DNA from 3 places in the Gilvimarinus sp. DA14 genome. Region 3 is predicted to be linked to each of the others. Evidence: predicted binding sites of a transcription regulator. Region 3 holds the regulator's gene; each other region holds the start of a gene.
What was found. The regulator FliA, encoded in region 3, starts transcription of late flagellar genes. The targets are predictions, from matches to a motif close to TAAAGTTATNNNNNNNNCGGCCGATANCC.
Positions count from the first base shown of each region.

Region 1: a site for FliA is predicted at 5,505-5,533, ahead of NHM04_RS16675 (PAS domain-containing methyl-accepting chemotaxis protein). Genes of this name have one in related genera too.
Region 2: a site for FliA is predicted at 3,679-3,707, ahead of NHM04_RS06730 (DUF2971 domain-containing protein). Genes of this name have one in related genera too.

Region 1 is NZ_CP100350.1:3,812,984-3,819,894, reverse strand. It holds gene NHM04_RS16700 (SprB repeat-containing protein) at 1-1,511, opposite strand, end outside; gene NHM04_RS16695 (multidrug efflux SMR transporter) at 1,695-2,024, opposite strand; gene NHM04_RS16690 (YnfA family protein) at 2,045-2,377, opposite strand; gene NHM04_RS16685 (DUF1801 domain-containing protein) at 2,405-2,821, opposite strand; gene NHM04_RS16680 (hypothetical protein) at 2,884-3,804, opposite strand; gene NHM04_RS16675 (PAS domain-containing methyl-accepting chemotaxis protein) at 3,998-5,314, opposite strand; gene NHM04_RS16670 (metallophosphoesterase) at 5,645-6,911, opposite strand, start outside.
Region 2 is NZ_CP100350.1:1,513,220-1,520,130, forward strand. It holds gene NHM04_RS06710 (1-acyl-sn-glycerol-3-phosphate acyltransferase) at 1-582, opposite strand, end outside; gene NHM04_RS06715 (YchJ family protein) at 692-1,096, shown strand; gene NHM04_RS06720 (diguanylate cyclase domain-containing protein) at 1,200-2,462, shown strand; gene NHM04_RS06725 (aspartate carbamoyltransferase) at 2,516-3,532, opposite strand; gene NHM04_RS06730 (DUF2971 domain-containing protein) at 3,745-4,647, shown strand; gene lnt (apolipoprotein N-acyltransferase) at 4,669-6,207, opposite strand; gene NHM04_RS06740 (HlyC/CorC family transporter) at 6,194-6,911, opposite strand, start outside.
Region 3 is NZ_CP100350.1:708,888-715,798, reverse strand. It holds gene flhA (flagellar biosynthesis protein FlhA) at 1-503, shown strand, start outside; gene flhF (flagellar biosynthesis protein FlhF) at 518-1,888, shown strand; gene NHM04_RS02970 (MinD/ParA family protein) at 1,943-2,770, shown strand; gene NHM04_RS02965 (RNA polymerase sigma factor FliA) at 2,798-3,517, shown strand; gene cheY (chemotaxis response regulator CheY) at 3,656-4,039, shown strand; gene NHM04_RS02955 (protein phosphatase CheZ) at 4,066-4,863, shown strand; gene NHM04_RS02950 (chemotaxis protein CheA) at 4,875-6,911, shown strand, end outside.

The DNA of each region.
Region 1 (6,911 bases), 850 kb from region 3:
GCAACAGGCGGCGCCACCACCACTTCGGTGCCGGGAGCCTGAAAAACGGTCACCGGGATAATCTGATGCACACTGTTGCCGTTTGAATCGGTACCCGTTATCGTAATTTTCGCACTCTCACTGTTGGTGGTTATCGCCGCTGGAGTGAAATTTACATGCGTACGCCCGCCTTGGACCTCCGGGGTAGATAAACTGCCCAGGCTGCCGCCGGTTTGGGTAAACACAGGCGTTTGCAATTCGGTACTGATGGTTAATGGCACACCCACGTTGGCACTGAGAACCGGCATGGGAGTCACGATATCGGCCACCGGCGTCGGGGGAACACTGGTATCCGGCGCAGGCACGGCCTGTACCCGTGCACTGGCGGTAAGACTACTGCCGGCCCCGTTGTCGTCTGTTACTGTCAGTTTAAAAGTTAAGGTTTCTACGGCAGCAACATCGGGCGCGGTTACCGATAAAAGCTGAGTCTGCTCGCCTGCAATACTCGCCGCGGGGCCAGAGACCTGCTCCCATAAATAAGTATATGGCGGCGTGCCGCCGGTCACTGTCATCGCAATATTGCCGCTTGTCCCTTCAATAATGGTTCTGTCGGGGGCCGGATACAACGCCAAGGCCTGGGGAGGGATTTCGTTGGCGGGCACGACCGGGGGCACTGGGATGGCGACCGGTATAGCTTGGCTTGGCACTAAATTAAGGGCGGTAGTGTAACTGTGCGTTGGCGGCCTGTGCACGGTCACATCGGTAAACGCGACGGCGGAGGCACCGCTGTCGCCATCGCGGTAAAACAATTCAAAGCGAAAAGTCTGGCCACTTACATTGGGTGCGACAAAATGGGGCGAGGCCGTATCGGCATCAACAATCGACACTTGGGGATAGCTGGGTGACACCTGAGTCCACAGCCACTCGGGGTTGCTCGCGCCGAACCCTTGGGCGTGCAAACGCACGGTATCGCCAACATTCACACGCTGCGTGGGCGTCAGGCTTTTAACAATCAAGTGTTGCTCGGGCTCTACAGTAAAATTCACCTTGGTGGACTCTACTGAAGCACCGTCCAACTCTGCCAATACCTTAACGGCGATCAACTCCGAACCTTCTACCTGAGGGGCAATAAAGGTGGCATCGGCGGCATCGTTTACCAACCAGGTTAATTTAGGCCCGGCGATTTGCTCCCAGGTGTAGGTGGCTGCATCGGTATCAAGCCCCTCAATGTAGGAATGTACGGACACCTTCTGCCCGGCGGTGACTGAACGCTCGGTATCGGATACATAAACAGTCGCGAGTGAGCTGGCACTGCTTGATTGTGATGAGCTACTGTCGGAGGAGGAGCTTACACTGCTAGAGAGGGAAGAGCTGGACTCGGATGAGCTAGAAACAACTGAGCTGGAGCTGCTTTGCGATGAGTTCGACGACGAAAATCCATTATCTGAATCGTCATCATCAAAACACCCGGCTACTAACAGCGCTGCGGCAAACATACCGCACCTCATCCACACAGTTGCTACACCCGCCATACCAAAACCCTCAATCAAAATGCTTAGCTTTGAATTATATCGGGTATTTTCAACGCTGACCTTAAAAAGTATAAACCTGCCTGTGCAAAGTCATACCTATATTTGGGTAGCAACACACAAGAGCACACCGCGGCTACAAACAGTACTGATGAGAATGCTATGCAGCCCTCCAGATTTTACAAATCAATGACTTACACTGCTTGAAAAGACATTAATAATTACCACCCCGGCAACAATTAATGCCATGCCAATCAGCGCTGGCGCGTCGGGCAACTGCTTGTACCAGAGCGCTCCTGCAGCGGTAATTAACACAATTCCAGCTCCGGCCCAAATGGCATAGGCAATCCCCAAGGGTATGGTTTTGACCACCAGCGACAGTGCATAGAAAGCTATTGCGTAGCCCACTATACAAATGGTACTGGGGCCGGACTCGCTGAAGCCGTCGGAGGCTTTTAACGCTAAGGTACCTATTACTTCGGAGATAATCGCCACTGCTAAATAAAGCCAGGCCATATGTTTCCCTCTAGATTTGATTAAGCACCACGCGGCGCGAACATAATAATTGCCATACCGCTCAGGGCTACAGCAGAACCGAGCAAGTCCCAGCTGGTAGGCTTAATGCCGTCTACTGTCCACAGCCAGAAAATAGCCATTACGATATAGACGCCGCCATAAGCTGCGTACACGCGGCCAGAGGCCGTTGGATGTAAGGTTAACAGCCAGGCGAACAGGGACAAACTAAGCGCCGCTGGCAACAGTAGCCAAATCGTTTTTCCCTCCCGTAGCCATAGGTAGGGAAGATAGCAGCCAAGAATTTCGGCCAGGGCCGTTAGCACAAATAAAGCGACAGTTTTAAACTCCGGCAAAAGATAACTCCTGATTAATAAGAGCGGCTAAAGCCCCAAAAGCGGCAAGTGTTTTACTCGTTGGTAGTGCATTGCCAGCTGCAAGCAATGAGCTAGAGGCAACTTTTGAATATCCGCACTCAAGGCAATACCCATTGCACGGTTACCCTCATAAATAAATTCGCCGGGATAAACTTCGCGGAAGGTTTCTATCAACTTTGTTTGGCAATGGAACAACACTTTGACCTGCTGCGGCGTTTGTTCTTTCCAATCAATACGAATGGCCGTACCGCCTTTTACCAGATAACTCGCTTCGCCCCATTTTAGCGATTCGTCCACCGCCGCAAGCTTATGTTCAACAGCCAGAGAAAATATAAGTGAGCGAATAGCCAGTAACTGAGTTCGGGCCGCTTGGGGGTAAGCATTAAAAACAGCCGCAATTTGTGCAGGTAAACTTGGCGACACTATTTTGTTCCTTTGCCGCTCTCGCGAGCCTTTAAGCAGCTCGCGAGAGCGGCAGATAGTTGTTACACGCCAAGGTTTGGCAGAACAAACGATTTGCTATTGGGGTGCAAGCGAATCCACAAACCAGGGTTCTCGTTTAGCTGCTGCAGGGCTTCACTTTTGTTATCGCTTAAGCGTGTGTTGAGCACCTTTGCGTAGGTTTTGACTTTCGCCGGCGCCGAGTCGGCATCGACCACCGACTGTACCACCTTTTTGGCCTGCAAAATGGCGGCGGGACCCAGGGTGAGAATATATTGAGCAGCGCGACACTCGGCCTCGTCAGCGGCATTCACTTCACTTCCGCCGGCCTTAAATTTACTGATGTGATGCTCCAGAATACTGCTGGAGATAGGAATTATTCCCGCTACATGATGCTGCTGGGCGCCGGAGTAAGGCTTAATATAAGCCAGATGCGACGCTTGATTTTCTTCCGGCCCGTGACCAATAAAGAAAATATCCAGGCCACCCAGAGATTCCAGTTTTTGCAGGTACTCAACCAAACCGGCTTCAAGGTCAGCGGCATCGGTGCGCATAGGGGTAAAACTTTTAATTTTATGGAAAAATTCGTCGCCCAGAATACGCTCAAAATCTCGCACAAAGCTAAAACAGTTGCCCATACTCATGGGGGCCAGTGCATCCTGGGTAAACACATTGAGACGTGCCAAAAGCTCATCGCGCTCGCCCGAGCGCGCCAGCTTACCCAAAAGCCGGTGCAATTGCTGGGCGCCGCGCCCGCCCAACAGGGCGATATTGATATCCCCTTCTTTGCTGGCGGCGGTGTCAAGCAGTTCGTTCAGCATTGCCTTGCCAACGTCGGCCTCCGTTTCCAGCACAGTGGGTTTAATACCACAGTCGTGTATCGTCACCTCTGTCTCGCCGGGCAGCGATAACCAGCTATTGCCATTGGCTTCGTCTTTAATTAACTGAGTCGAGTTAGTGCTCATGAGTATTCCTGTTCCACATAGGGTAAATATCAATTAAGTGGCTCTGCGCTGCAGATGGCTCTAGCCCCCGTGGTCGACAGCCAATGGCTCGCCACAGAGGAAACAGCTTTACAGTGATTATCGAATTATAGTGGGGCTAAACGTTAACCGAGGGCGGTGAGAGAAACAAGGCCCGAGCGGGCCTTTGAGAGTATTACAGCGTCCGTTTGAACTCGCTTACAGCATCTACTACCTGGCGCGCACTGGACTGAATTTCATTCATCATGCTGCCGGATTCACTAGAAAGCTGTAGAGCCCGCTCAGCATCGGCGAGACTGGATTCGATTAACGATACTGATTTTTTGGTGAGCTGCTTGTTCTCTGAAACCACTTCAATAATCTGCTCGGTGGCGGCACTGGTTCTTGAGGCCAGCTGCCTTACTTCATCGGCCACCACCGAAAACCCACGCCCCTGTTCGCCCGCGCGCGCCGCCTCAATGGCGGCGTTCAGGGCCAGAAGGTTGGTTTGATCAGCAATGCCCTTGATGCTATCGACCAGCGCCGACACCCTTTCCGATTGGGTGTCCAGCTCGTTAATGCCTTGACTGGCGTCTTGCATCAGCGCAGACAATCCCTTCATGGTTTCGACGGTCGAGTTGATAACCTTGAGGCCCTCTGTGCTATCAGCATCGGTTTTCTGCGATATTTCATAGGCAATGTTGGAGGTTTCGGAAATGGCCGCTTCGCGCTTCATTTGCTCGGTAATATCCGTGGCAAACTTGACCACCTTGTAGTATTTACCGGTCTCGTCGCGAATGGGGTTATAGCTTGCTTCCAACCAGATAATATTGCCGTCACGCCCGACCCGCTGAAACCGATCCGAAACGAATTCACCACGGCCCAGTCGCTGCCAAAAATCTCTGTACTCTTGGGATTCAGCCGTTTCTCGGGTACAAAACAATCTATGGTGTTTACCGACAATATCGCCCTTGCTATAGCCAACGCAGCGCAGAAAGTTGTCATTGGCATTAAGAATAATGCCGTCCAGGGTAAATTCGATCACCGCTGAGGAACGAGTTAACGCCTGCATCATGTCCTGCGTTTCTCGGGATTCAGAAATAGTGCGAGTCAACTCGGTGGAGTAAGTCACAAGTTCAGTGGGTTCACCCGATGTTTTCACCCTAGGCTGGAAAATACTGCGCAGCCACGCCTCGGCGCCGTTTTTCTTTACCAGCTGGACGGCGCCATGCCAGTGCCGCCCCTGGGCAATGGAATCAAGCATGCGGCGGCAGTGCTCTTTATCCACAGATGAAGGCACCAACAAATCTTGAAACTGTCTGCCCACCAGTTCGTTTTTGCCATAGCCCGTGCAGTCGCAAAAGTTTTCATTCACTCCGGCAATGACTCCTCTGGCATCCAGCCAAAAGCTGATCATCTCTTGCTGTAGGTCGTTTTGAATATCCGAGAATATCTGTAGCTCTTGCTCTAGCTGCGCAATACGGGCACTAAGCTCTTTGTTCTTGAAAAACATAAGGTCCACTCTCGATCTAATTATTAGGGCTGGGTCACCCACACCAACAAAAGGCGCCCCTTCCTGCTCCATTGGAATAAGCTGCTCATCCAGTATAGACAGCAAAACCCATTAGTCGCTGATCTGGCCGAGAACTTTTTTTGCCAATAACTCGACGATACCGGCACAACGTATCTGCAGCTACTTGCTAACCTATCGGCCAATAACTACCAGACTTTACGGTTTAAAGAGACGGGATTAAACGTTGGGTTTACGGATGCAGAGCCCCGCCGATACAGCGCAAAGCGGGCGCTGTATCGGGGTAGCTAGTAGAAAGGCTTACCACAACAGTCAGCGGTAAAAATTACCTGCGCCGCCTATAGCCCATTCAGTACCCCACGAGGGCAACCACTCGCGGCCAGTGGGGCCAGGTTCGCCCGGGTCAGCGTCGCGTAGCTGAGCATTTAACCGTACGCCATCCCAACTGCCGCCGTGAATGCCATCCAGCACCTGCTGCGGAATAAATATTTCGGCGCTGTACCCCTTTGCCGTAATGCTCGAGGCATAGTCAACCCCAGCCGGCAGTTCAGGATCACCGCGCAGCTCGGCCGCTATGGCGTCTGACGGTGCCAACAGCGCCAGGGTCAGCTCACCGGGCACGCGGTTATCATAGGTTTGTTTGATGCTGCGGCGCGCCTTGGTGCGAGCATCAATGGTAAAAAAGGCAAAGTCCTGCTTAGGGATCACGCCATCGTCGCTGCGCTGCAGATGATCATCAGTTACCTCCAGCGCCAGTGCCAGGCCGTTATCAAACCGAGCAGCTGCCCAGCGAAAGCTGGCGTCGGCATCGCCACTGAACCCCTGGGTATTAAAAAAGGCGCCCTCGGCATTAACGTGAAAACTGCGGCTTGACCACTCTTTCAGATCGCCATCCAGAGTAAGCTTGCGCAGCTTTTTCAATGGCCGTTCACGGGCGATTGCCAGCTGCTCTGCGCCTGTATATTCAATGGCTTCCCCGTCAAGCTGATAACTCAGGGTCCAATCAACGACCACGACATTGCGATCATCGCTAAGCGTGCGCGGCGACGCGATGGCGATAGCCGGGGTGACAATTTCATTGGGCGGCACCTGTATGTTCAGCGTTTTCTCACCGGTCAATGCCACATCCCCCAAAGAGCGGTAGCGAGCGCTAAACTGGTAAGGCAGGTCGGAATCGTTTTTAAGGCGCAGCCTGGCTTCGCCTTGTTTAAATTTGTCACGATACAATATGGCCGGCAGCGACAAACGCCCCTTGTCGATCATATCCGTTTGCAGGTCTCGCATTTCGGCGGTGCGCACATCTTCACCCCAGATTCCGTCCAGCATCATATTGGCGATGATCGGTCCGTCGTTGGCCATGGTGACCCACACTACATGATCAAATTCGCCAAAACGGGTGCCGCGGCCACTGGTAATGCCGCCGGTGGTCGCGAGAGTGAAATATTTTTGCCCGTGGCGTTTATCTTTGACATAACGATGATGATGGCCGGCAAACACCGTGTACTTACGATCGCTAAGCAATGCTTCTATGTCGCCCCACCGATCTTTATCATCCCGATCCCACAGAGGTGAGTGGGTA
Region 2 (6,911 bases), 800 kb from region 3:
CTCACGCTGGGCGATCCAAATATTGGCTTTGTCCTCGGTCAGCGAGTGGAAAATATAGGCCGATAGTTTTTTCGCCGCCTTAAGCTTTTCCCGCGGCGCCTTGGCCGAGCGTTTCACAATAAAGCTTTTGTTCAGGCGCATTAAATCTGACACATACTCTTTGGTCAGTAGATTATCGCCAATCGCGATGCGCAAAGTTTTAAAGCCCGCGTGGTACAAGCTCCAGTTTACAAACGCCGGGTCCATGGCGATATCCCGGTGATTGCTGATAAACAGATAGGCCTGGTTGGGGTCGAGCTTATCCAGCCCCGAGTTGGTTAACCGGGTAGTGGTGGTTTCAATCATATGGCGCATGTACTTCTCTACAACCAACTGAAACTTATCTACACTATCCACGCCGACCAGTTGGCGAGCCATAACCCGGCGCACTAAAGGCCGTAAAATAAAACCTAAGGGGCCCGCCAAGCGCGGAAACTTTAGCCGCGCTACGGCATCGGCAAGTTCCGGATCGGCCAGAATTCTGTCCAGCACGGGGCGCACTTCATCATCGTTATAGGGTCGGATATCGTCGAAATCGGTCATGAGCTTGGTCGTAGATTGTTAAACCACACAATAAATAGGGATTGCCACTGGCGCCGGTAGGCGGGCGAGGCCCGAAACAGGCGCACAACATACCCAAAAGAGGTGCAAAATGCCACTCACAGCCCCCATAAACTGTCCCTGCGGCTCGGGCAATGCCACCGCAGATTGTTGCGGCCCACTTATCTTTGAAGGTCAGAGCGCCCCCACCGCCGAGCGCTTGATGCGCTCGCGATACACCGCCCATGTAGTACAAGCGATTGACTACCTATGGCAAACCTGGAGTGTGTCCAGTCGCAACCGCACATCCAAAGAGGCGATTGACGACTGGGCCCGCAGCTGCCATTGGCTGGGGCTGGATATACTCGCCTGCGAAGGCGGTGGTGCCGACGACGACACTGGCACAGTGACCTTCAGTGCCCGCTACCAGCTGGGCCAGCAGACTCACCACCATCTGGAAAAATCCTTGTTCCGGCGCGAGAGCGGCCACTGGCGTTATATCGATCATTGCGGTTAAATCGATAATGCGTCGAAAATGACGGTAAAACTGTGACCCATAATGATGTTTTTCGCGCCAACAATCGGTAAACTTCGGTTTTGCCCGTTGCCCGAGTCCACCCATGAAAATATTGCTGGTTGAAGACAGCGCCACCCTGCGCCACGCCATGAGCCAATACGTGCTTGATGCCGGGCATAGTCCCCTGCTCGCCGAAAGCGGCGAGCAGGCGTTGCAGCTGCTGGAAGACACACCGGTAGATATGATCATTATGGATGTGGAAATGCCGGGGCTGAACGGCTTTGAAACCACGGCGTTAATTCGCGAGTGGCTGGGCAGCCACTGGATCCCGATCATATTCGTCACCGGCATGAGTGAAGACGACGACTACCGTCAAGGTATCGAAGCCGGTGGGGACGATTATCTGATCAAGCCGGTCAGTAAAATGATCATTACGGCAAAAATTCGCGCCATGGAGCGCATTGCCGATATGCGGGACCAGCTCAACCGCCTTAATAACGAGCTGGAAGCACTGAGTCAGCTGGATAGCCTTACCCAGGTGCTCAATCGCCGCACCTTTAACGAGCAGGCAGAACAGCAATGGTTATTAGCCGGACGCAAGCAAACCCACACTTGCGCGCTGATGATCGATGTCGACCACTTCAAACTCTACAACGATCACTATGGCCATCCCGCAGGCGATGCCTGCCTGAAAGAAGTTACGGCGGCCATCAAAGGTTGCCTCAATCGCCCCTACGACCTCCTCGGCCGCTACGGCGGCGAAGAGTTCGTAGTGCTGCTACCAGAAACCGATGCGGCCGGGGCCGAGAGGGTGTGCAGCAGCATTAAGCAGGCCGTGGCCGATTTAGCCCTGCCTCACAAGGTTTCTCCGGTGGAGCCTATTGTCACCGTATCCATTGGCGCCGCCTGCTGCCTGCAACCACGCAGCTGCAACTTAGAGGAGGTAATTAAAGCCGCCGACCGGGCGCTCTATCGCGCTAAGCACACCGGGCGCAACCAATATGCCCTGGAAGAAATGACCGCCCACCGCACGGTAATCATCGCCCACAGTGATGAAGATGTACTGCAAGAGGCCAGCGCCTGCCTGCGCCCCATTTACAACCTGATCACGGCCGAAAGTGCCGAAGAAACACTGGAGCTAGCGGTTAATATCCGCCCCGACTTAATCATTCTCTGCCCCACCCTAGTCACCCAGGACGGCGCTTATCTGGCCGACACTTTGGCAGAGTTGGAGCGCACCGCGCCCATTGCCCAACTGTATCTCGGGCACGTCGCCGAACCGCCCCCGGCGGCCAGACCCAGTGTGGACTTACCCCTGAACTGCGAAGATTTACAGAAGATGGCCGGCCAGCTGTTGGGGCACTAGCACCCCAACGCTGCCACTAAACGCTTTGCTGCTAGCGACCAAGCGCTTTGCGGCTAAAGGGTACGCAGAGAGTTATACCAGTTTACATCGCGGGCGTATTTATCCACCTGATCCACTACATCCAACACCAGGGCAAACAGCGCCATGCGCACCAGCACACCGTTATCCGCCTGGCGGAAAATCGCCAGATTAGGATTTTGGTTTAAATCGTTGTCCAGCTCATTGGCGTCGGCCCGTGAATCGCGCGGCAGCGGATGCATAATTACGGTGTTGGGTTCGCAGTACTGGGTGTAAATAGACTGGTTTAAGCGGAAGCGGCCGCGGTACATATCCGCCTCCTCTTTGGTGGCAAAGCGCTCTTCCTGAATGCGAGTGGAATAGGCGATATCGACGCTGGAGATACTCTGCGTCAGATCTTCCGTAACCACCACTGTATGACCTGCAAGGCGCATCTCCTCAACGATCGCCTCCGGCATGGCCAGCTCTGCAGGCGACACTAAAGTCACATGCACATTGGCGAAATGCCGCAGCAGCTTACACAGTGAGTGGACCGTGCGGCCGTACTTCAAGTCACCAATAAGTGCGATACGCAGGCCATCGATACCGCGATTTTTTGACGCCAGCTCTTTGCGAATGGTGTACAAGTCCAGCAGTGCCTGGCTCGGGTGCTCGTTCGCCCCGTCACCACCGTTCAACACAGGTACCCGGCTGGCCTCGGCAAACTCAGCCACTGACCCCTCCTGGGGGTGACGCATGCAGATTACATCGGAAAAGCCCGACAAAACCCGCGCGGTATCATACAGAGACTCCCCTTTGGCAATGGCCGAGCTTTCAAAACCCGTGGTTTCACGCACCTCGCCCCCCAGCAAGTTAAAGGCGCAGCCGAAGCTGATACGCGTGCGAGTACTGGGCTCGAAAAACATATTGCCCAAAATCGCGCCTTCTAACACCCGGGTCACCCGGCGGCGCAGCGCGTAGGGCGCCATGGCATCGGCCACCTGAAAAATATGTTCAATATCGGAGCGTTCAAACTGTTCCACGGAGAGGATATGAGAGCCGGTAAAAATCACGTGTCTTCCTTTGCCTGTTGAAGGAGGGGTCACTATTCTAGCGTCCCAACCAGTGCGGTGGAATCATTGCACAGGCAAGATCTGAAAATTTGCCCAGAACAGGCTTAAATAAAATCACGATCGACTTGATTGGCGTATAAAAACACTTTATAAAACCCGCAAACGGCCGATATAACACTATAGTGAATCAGTACCGACAATAAGGACAGCAAGTGCCCGATCACCCAGATACCTTATCCAAATACAGCGACGCGCTGACTGCCGAAAAAGTTCTGCAGTCCGGCTGTCTGCGCTGGAGTGCGCCGGTACTTTACCGCGATCCGTTTGAACTCAACCATCGCACCGCGCTGGCCTTTGAACCGCAAACACTGCTGAGTAATGTGATTCGTACCGCCTGCGGTATGATCTTCGCCCGCGAAGATCCGCGCGGCGCCTCACCATTGACTCAGGTCATTCGCCGCTGGCGGGATGAGGAACGCTTTGCCTCTCCTGAGGAGGCGGAAGAGGTGTTGCAGGAGCTGATGGCCCGCATGGTGGATCAGCGCCAAAACGAGCTGGACGAAATGATGAGCGACTGGCGCCGCTACACACGCAGCCTGCGTATTTGCAGTTTCTCCGCCAAAGCCGACAACCTGACCGCCTGGCAGTACTTTGCCGACAGCCACAAAGGGGCCGTATTGAAGTTTCAGTGCGGCGACAACACGTCGCTTGCCGCGCCGCAACAGGTGCAGTATCTGCCGGCGCGCCCGGAAATTACCAGCCTTAAAGAACAGCTAAACGTCATTCTTTACAACGAAAAGCTGCACAGCCAGGATTTTTTTGCCGAGAAATTTCTCTGCAAACAACCGGCGGCAAAGGGCGAACAGGAGTGGCGCTGCTTTTTTAATGTTGATGCCGCTACGGCGGCCAAGTCCACCGACGAGAATGACTGGTTCAGCGACCAACCATTTGCTGCGAACGAACTGCGAGCGGTTTATTTTGGCGCTTTTATGAGCACCGAAGACAAACAGCGACTACTGGCCTTACTCAAGCATCGCTACCCGGAAACCAAAGTATTCCAAGCCGAGGCTGTAGCGGGGAAATACGAAATAAGCTTTAATCGCCTCAAACACTGAAGACTCAGGCCTCATCTGGCGCTAATACCGACGCTGCGAGGCCAGCAAACCGAGCAGCAGCGCCAGCGACAAAAACACCACCGGCCAACTACCCCAGCGCATAAACGGTGTGTCGCCGTAGGCGGGATAAATAACACCGCTCAAAGTAGCGCTGACAAACTGACGGCTTTTTTCGACGACTCTCCCTTTGGGGTCGACAATCGCACTCACACCATTATTGGTGCTGCGCAACAGGTAACGTCCGGTCTCCAGTGCACGCATCTGCGCCATTTGCAGGTGCTGTAAAGGACCGATTGAGTCGGCAAACCAGGCATCATTACTTACGGTTAACAGCACATTGCGATGCCTGGCGCTCTCTGCCACCAGCGATGGGTAAACCACTTCATAGCACACACTGGGAGCAATGCTGACATCATTAATCAGCAGGCCCCGCTGATCATCCGGGCCGCGATGAATGTAAGAGGTAGGCAAATCAAAAAACTCTATAGTGCCGCGCAACCAATCTTCCAGGGGCACATATTCGCCGAAAGGCACCAGCCGACGCTTGTGGTATATACCCATGGCCTCACCAAAGCCTGTCACCGAGTTGTAATAGCGGCGGCGACTCAAATCGTCGTAAATAATCCCGGTAACAAGCCCGGTATTGGTATCCGCCGCCTGGCGGTTAACCCGATTGAGAAAATCCAGGGCGTTGTTGTAGGTGAGCGGCACCGCCGCTTCGGGCCAGATCAGCCAGTCGCTGTCCCAGTGAGGCTCACTCAAATCCATCAGGCGATCCAGGGTGGGCTGAGCGAATTTCGGGTTCCACTTTAACTCCTGCGCCACATTGGGCTGCACCATAGTCACACTGATGGGCTGGTCGCGATTCAGCTTGCTCCACTGTACGTTTTCAAGCTGCCAACCCACCAACCACAGCGCACACACCATAATGCTCGCCATCCACAGGTTGCCAGACGGGCGCATAAAAAAGCCCCAGGCGGCGAGGGTAGCGGCGCTAAAGGCGGTAATAAAACTGAGCCCGAGCACACCAAACAATGGGGCCCAGCCGGCCAGCGGCGTCTGCAAATGACCATAACCCAGGTAAAGCCAGGGGAAGCCGGTTAACAACCAGGAACGCAGCCATTCACCGAGCAGGTAACAGGCGGGAAACCCCAGCAAAATCCCCAAGCGGCCGTGCCCCATCAGTGAGCGGCAGATGACAAAGGGCACGGCAAAAATACCGGCCATAAAGAGCACAAAAAGCGCGGTTAGAAGCCCCGCCAGCCAGACCGATGCATTGCCAAACTGGTGAATGGCTACAAAAATCCACGACACCCCCACCCCGTAAAGCCCTAGGCCGAAAGCCAGCGCCACTATCCAGGCGCGACGGCTGGCGACTTTAAATAACAGTAGCGGAAAAACCGCAAGCCCCAGTAGGGCCAACGGCCAGAGATTAAAAGGCGCAAACGCCAGAGGCTGCAGGGCCCCGGCCAGCAGTGCCAGGGCGGCGGCGTTGTACCAGCGCAGGCGATTAAGTCCGCGACTGACAGTGCCGGTGATTATGGTCTCAGTGCCGATCAAGTGTTAAACGCACCAGATGAATTTGCCGATTATCGGCATAGAGAACGCGGAAGGTAAAGCCGTCTACCTCGGTAGTTTCATTGCGCTTAGGCAGGTGGCCAAAAGACTGCATCAAAATACCGCCGATGGTGTCAAAATCTTCATCCGACAGCCCGGCTTCGAAATAATCGTTGAAATCTTCGATCGGGGTCAGCGCTTTGATCACATAATCGGTATCGCTGACTTTTTTGATGTGCTCGTCGGAAATCTCTTCATCGGTTTCATCTTCAATTTCGCCGACGATCTCCTCGAGAATATCCTCAATAGTAATCAGACCAGAGATACCGCCGTACTCATCAATCACCAGCGCCATATGGTAGCGCTGCTCGCGGAATTCCCGCAGCAGCACATTAACGCGTTTACTTTCGGGCACGATATTGGCGGTGCGAATAATCTGCTCCAGGCTAAAATCGTTGTTGCCCTCCAGCATCATCCGCAGTAAGTCTTTGGCCAGTAATATGCCTTTAATATCGTCGATAGAATCGCCAATCACGGGAAAACGCGAGTGGCCAGACTCAATAATTTTGGGCAGAAAGTCTTTTGGTTTATCGTCAATTTTTACCGCGACGATTTGCGTGCGCGGGATCATGATTTCCCGCGCCTGCAGGCTGGACACGTCCAGTGCGCCTTCGATGATGCTGAGCGCCTCCTGGTCCAACAACTTG
Region 3 (6,911 bases):
ACACTCTGCTGCGGGTTCTGCAGAACCTTTTACGAGAGAAAGTCGCGGTTAAGGATATCCGCACGATCGCCGAAGCTTTGGCGGGGCAGTCGGGTAAGAGTCAAGATCCCGCCGCCCTAACCGCCATCGCAAGGGTAGCCCTAGCCCGGCAAATCGTGCAGAGCATCAATGGTACCGCGGCGAATCTGCCTGTTATTACGTTAAACCCTCAATTGGAACAGTTGTTGCTGAGTACTGTTCAGCAGGCACAGAAAGCTGGCGCAGATGACAGCGCATTTGTCGAGCCGGCGCTGGCAGAGAAGCTGCAACGCTCTTTGGCGAGTGCTGCGCAAAAGCAGGAGATGGCTGGCAAGCCACAAGTTCTGTTGGTGGCGGCGCCGCTGCGACAAATGCTGGTACGTTTTTGCCGCCACAGTGTGCCCGATATGCATGTACTGGCTTATACCGAAGTGCCGGATAACAAACAGATCACGATAGACGCCTCGGTCAGTGCCGATGGCTAGGCAGGAGATGACTCATGCAGGTTAAACGCTTTGTTGCCAAAGATATGCGCAGGGCCTTGGAAATGGTGCGCCAAGCACTCGGGGAAGAGGCCATTATCCATTCTAGCCGTCGCGTGAAAGACGGGGTGGAACTGCTAACCAGCGTGGCAGGCTCCACTTTTACTGAACCCAAACCTACGCCTGAAGTTGAATCTGCGCCCAGCAGTGCGCCGCCGAGTGAAAGTCCAGCGCCGGTGCAAACCGGGCGAGATATTGCCGCGCAGATCGAGCTTGCCAGCCAGCGCTTGGCTGCGCGCGAGCTGGCCGAAGCATCGGCCGATGAATATTTGCGCAAAGATCAGGTGGTGAATGCGGGCATCCGGGTGCGTTCTGCCGTAGCGCAAACGCCAACCTCACTTCCGACCGCCGCTCCCGAAGCTGACCGGCCTCGCACTGCTCAGACAGCCGCTGAACGATATGGACTGGCCGAGCCCTTGGCGCAGAGCAAAAGCAGCGATGACATCGAACTTCTGCACGAAGAGATTGCTCAGATGCGTCTGATTCTCGAAGAGCAGTTAGGGCGTCTGGGTGCGGCTGCCCGTGGCCCGGGCAGTAAGCAAACCAGCGCCATCGGGCAGCGCTTGGAACGCATGGGGTTTTCGGCCAAAGTCGCTGATGCCACCCTGCGCCGCCCTCTGAATAACCGCATGCTGGCTAAAGCTTGGCCTGAGGCGATGGCAAGGCTGGCGCATGCTATTCCGGTTATGGATGAAGACATTACCGCAAACGGTGGCGTGTTTGCCTTTGTGGGGCCGACAGGTGCCGGCAAAACCACTACTGTAGCCAAGTTAGCGGCGCGGTATGTGATGGAGCATGGCGCTGACAAAGTCGCGCTGGTCACCAATGATACCCAGCGTTTAGGCGGGCAGGACCAATTGCGTTCCATTGCCCGTATTCTTCAGGTGCCGCTGCGGGTAGTGGATGAAAACAATAGCCTGTCTGCAGTATTGCGAAGCCTGCGCAATTGTGAGTTGGTGTTGATTGATACCGCTGGTCTTCGTGCGGGGGATCCCGCACTCAAAACCGGTATGCAAGAGCTCGCGAATATTCGCTCTGTGCAAAGTCTTTTAGTGCTGCCTGCAAACAGTCAGGCTCAGGTCTTAAAAGCGGCTTTGCACTCCTATCAGACGGCGGCACTGACGGCCTGTATTATTACAAAGCTAGATGAAGCTGCTAGCTTGGGGGAAGCGGTGGATTGCGCTATGCAAGCGAGGCTGCCAATAGCCTATACTTGCGATGGGCAAGAAGTGCCTTACGATATTGAACAGGCACGCGGCCACAAGTTAATCAGCAAAGCCGCTCAGCTGATACAGCAGAGCAGTAGCCGGCAGGCCGTTAATGGTTAGCTCGCTTAAAGTTGTTCCATCGGGTTACGCACAGACTACTAAGAGAGAATACGAATGAGCCAAAGTCGCCCCGTACAGGTAATTGCAGTCTCTGGAGGAAAGGGGGGCGTAGGGAAAAGCAATATTTCCGTTAATCTCAGCATTGCCTTAGCGCAATTGCGTCGTCGGGTGGTATTGATGGACGCCGACTTGGGGCTGGCCAATATCGATGTGCTGCTGGGCTTATCGCCACAATATACCCTGGCTGATGTGTTAGCCGGTGAGCGCTCTTTGCAAGAAGTACTTATGACAGGACCCGGGGGTATTAAAATAGTTCCTGCTGCCTCGGGCGTGCAGCGCATGGCTGAGCTGAGCGCACAGGAGCACGCGGGGTTGATCAGCGCGTTCAGTGACCTGAGTGATCAGGTGGACATATTAGTGATTGATACGGCAGCCGGTATTTCCGATACCGTGCTCAGCTTTGTGCGTGCGGCCAACGAAACCCTTGTGGTGGTATGCGATGAACCCTCTTCGATTACCGACGCCTACGCGCTGATAAAGCTGTTAAATAAAGAGTATGACCTGCAGCGTTTTCGGGTGGTAGCAAATATGACGCGCACCAGTGCCGAGGGGCAGCAGATGTTCAGCAAGCTCAACACTGTGTGCGAGCGGTTTCTCGATGTTACCTTACAATATGTAGGCCAAATCCCTTTTGACGAGTCAGTTCGTAAGGCTGTGCAGCGCCGCCAAGCGCTGCTTGAATTTGCCCCTAATTGCAAAGCCTCACAGGCGTTGCGGGAGCTGGCAAACAAGGTAGACGCCTGGCCGTTGCCCTCGGCACCAACCGGGCGATTAGAGTTTTTTGTCGAGCGGCTGCTACAGGCGGCGGTTTCGGAGTATTGACAGGTGAACGCGGCAAGTGGGTTAGCTATGTACAGTGAAGCGCGAGTGCAGGGCAATGACATACAAGTCGAGGAATACGCCGGTTTGGTTAAGCGTATTGCCCATCATATGATGTTAAAAATGCCCGCCAGCGTACAGGTGGATGATTTGATTCAAGCTGGAATGATCGGCTTGTTAGAAGCCTCGCAAAAGTATGATGGCGCCAAAGGCGCGAGCTTTGAAACCTATGCCGGTATTCGAATCCGCGGCGCCATTGTGGACGAAATGCGACGTGGCGATTGGGCGCCGCGCTCGGTACACCGCAATGCCCGCAGGGTCAGCGATGCCATCGCCAAGGTCGAGGCGCGCGAGGGGCGCGATGCTGAAGACGCTGAGGTGGCTGCCGAGCTGGAGGTGGAGCTCGACGAATACCATGCGATGCTTCGCGACGCCAACTCCAGCCGTCTGTTTAGCTACGAAGAAACGTTTGCTGATGATGCCAGCGCTTCACTCGCCGGGGAAGGGAGCGATTTTATAAATCCCCAGGAGGGGGTCGCCCGAGATAGCCTTAAGCAATCCCTCGCCGAGGCAATCACCCAGCTGCCAGAGCGAGAGAAAATGGTATTGGCTCTGTATTATGACGAAGAGCTTAACCTGAAAGAGATTGGTCAAATTTTGGGCGTTAGCGAGTCGCGGGTAAGTCAAATTCACTCTCAAGCCGCTAGCCGGCTACGCGCTCGCATGGCCGATTGGCGAACAGAAGATTGACCGCTGAGCTAAATCCCAGTACTTTTCAGCCGATAACAGCAAATAGAAGAAAATTGTGCCATGGCGCTGGACTCGCCCTGGCCAGTTACTAGACTTAACACTAACCCAACTTCCCGCCCGGGTGAGACGGAGGCAGCATTGGATAAGAACATGAAAATTCTCATTGTCGACGATTTTTCGACAATGCGACGGATTATTAAAAACCTGTTACGAGATTTGGGCTTCACCAACACCCACGAGGCAGACGACGGCGTCACTGCACTGCCTATGCTGAAAAGCGGTGGATTTGATTTTTTGGTCACGGATTGGAACATGCCGGGCATGAGCGGTATTGATCTTCTCAAAGCGGTGCGAGCGGATGAAAAGCTTGCCTCTTTGCCGGTATTAATGGTGACCGCAGAAGCAAAAAGGGACCAGATTGTCGAGGCCGCCCAAGCAGGCGTGAACGGCTATGTGGTGAAGCCTTTTACCGCGGCCGCACTAAAAGAAAAGATCGAGAAAATATTCGAACGGGTGGGTTGATCCAACCATAACAACAAGGCACGGCCATGACTTCTGAGATTCAAGAGCAAGACAACAGCCTGTTTGTCAAAGAGCTGCAAGAAAGTGCCAGCTTGCTGGTGGAAAAGCTACAGGGCGATGACTTTGACGAGGCCTCCCGGCTAATCCAGGCCATTATGGAGTCTCGCGATAAGCATCTGTATCAGTCAGTAGGGCGGCTGACTCGTGGTTTGCACAATGCCATTGTCAACTTCAACGTGGATGGGGATTTAAGCAAAGAGCCGCCGGATATAGAGCGCTCAGAAATTCGCGATGCCACCGATCGACTTAAATACGTTATCGACTTAACACAAAAAGCCGCTGACAAAACCATGGACATGGTCGAGGAGGCTGCTCCTATCGCTATGAACCTTGGGCAAGAGGCTAATGCTCTGCGCGGTGAATGGTCTCGTCTACAAAGCGGTGAGATGAGTGCGGAAGAGTTTCGCAGTCTGTACACCCGTATGGATGATTTTCTCGGGCAAATGGAAAGCGGCACCGAAACCCTAGGGCACAATCTGCAGGAAATTATTCTCGAGCAAGGTTTTCAGGATTTAACCGGGCAGGTACTGAAGCGTGTCATGGGGCTGATAGAAGAGGTCGAACAAGATCTGGTCAGCCTGGTGAGAATTGCTGGGCAGGTTGAAGAAATTACAGGTTTGCACCTTGAGGCCGATAAAGAAGGAAAGACAAAGGTTGTCGACAATAAAAGCAGCGGCGAAGGCCCGCAGATTAATGCGGATAAAGCCGATGTAGTCTCCAATCAGGACGAAGTAGACGACTTGCTTTCCAGTCTCGGTTTTTAGAGGAATAGTGCATGGGTTTCGGTGATGATGAAGATATTCTCCAGGATTTTCTGGTCGAGGCCGGTGAGATTCTTGAAAATCTCTCCGAGCAGCTGGTGGAGCTGGAACGCCGGCCCGAAGATAAAGATCTTCTTAATGCTATTTTTCGCGGCTTTCACACAGTAAAAGGCGGTGCGGGCTTTCTTCAGCTTACGGCCATGGTTGAGTGCTGCCATGTCACTGAAAATTTGTTTGATATTCTGCGCAATGGCAAGCGACAAGTAACCCCAGAGTTGATGGATGTCGTACTCCAGGCTTTGGATGTTGTTAACCAGCAGTTCGATCAAGTGTCTCATCGCGAGCCCATCTCCCCCCCCGAGCCTGAATTAATTCACACCCTTGAACGCCTGGTGGCCTGTGAAGATCTGCAGGCGACCCCACAGCCAGCGGCTGAATCTCCCCCCGCGCCTGAGCCACAAGCGTCCCCTGAAACTGAGCCTGCTACAGTTCGCGGCGGCAGTGATATTACTGATCAGGAATTTAACGATTTGCTGGATGCGCTCTCGCCTGGTGCAAACACCGGTGAGCCGGCCTCCGGCGCTGGCGATGACATTTCGGAAGATGAATTTGAAGCTTTGCTGGATCAGATTCACGGTGAAGGTAAGGCACCCGGAAAGAGCGCTCCGCCTGCTGCTGGGACAAATGCCAGCGACGACATCAGTGACGATGAATTTGAAGCTTTACTCGACGAATTACACGGTGCGGGCAAAGGTCCGGCCGGCGCCGTGGCAAAGCCAAGCGAGCCAGCTGCGGCTGACACAAAAGCTGATCAGGACAATATCTCCGACGACGAATTCGAAGCGCTGCTGGATCAACTCCATGGTAAAGGTAAAGGGCCCAGTGTTCAGGGTGAGGCCACCGCTAGTGCTCCCGCCGCATCCGAACCCAGCGAGTCGTTAGCGCAGAGCCCAAAGGCGGCAAGTGCAGAAGCCTCACCCGCGGCGCAGCCAAAGCCATCGTCCGCACCTCAGGCAGCTTCTGCCGCTGCGGCAAAGCCGCGCGCTGAGCGCGAAGCGGGACCTCAGGTGGAGGCCACGGTGCGGGTTGATACTCAGCGCCTGGATGAAATCATGAATATGGTGGGCGAGCTGGTGTTGGTGCGCAATCGCCTGGTGCGCCTGGGTGACAGTGCGCAAAATGAAGCGCTCAGCAAGGCCGTCGGCAACTTGGATGTAGTAACCGCTGATTTACAAACCTCTGTAATGAAAACCCGGATGCAACCGATTAAAAAAGTATTCGGTCGCTTTCCTCGCGTAGTCAGGGATTTGGCGCGCAACCTGAAAAAAGACATCAACCTTGAGCTGGTGGGTGAAGAGACAGATCTGGATAAAAACTTAGTCGAAGCGCTTGCCGACCCACTGGTGCATTTGGTGCGCAACTCGGTGGATCATGGCATTGAGTTGCCAGAGGTGCGCGAGGCCAACGGCAAACCTCGTCAGGGCCGGGTGGTGCTTGCTGCGGAACAAGAGGGCGATCATATACTTTTGTCTATCACTGACGACGGCGCCGGTATGGATCCCGACAAGTTGCGTCAGATTGCCGTCGACAAAGGGTTGTTTGATGAAGATACGGTGCAGCGCTTTTCGGATAGCGAAGCCTTCGATTTAATTTTCGCGCCGGGTTTTTCTACCAAGAAAGAAATCTCCGATGTCTCCGGTCGCGGGGTAGGCATGGATGTGGTGAAAACCAAGATTACTCAGCTCAATGGTTCCATAGAAATACAATCAACCATGGGAGAAGGAACGCGATTTAACATTAAAGTACCTTTGACTCTGGCGATTATGCCAACCCTGATGATTATGTTGGCGCGTCAGACATTTGCCTTGCCGTTGGTGAGTGTCAACGAAATTTTCCATATGGATTTGCGGAAAACTCATATCGTAGATGGTCAAGAATGTGTTGCCGTGCGTGATCAGGCGATCCCCATTTTCTATTTGAAAAACTGGCTTGTTGCCGGTGAGTATGTCTCGGCAAAATCCATGCAGGAAGGGCATGTGGTTATTGTCTCT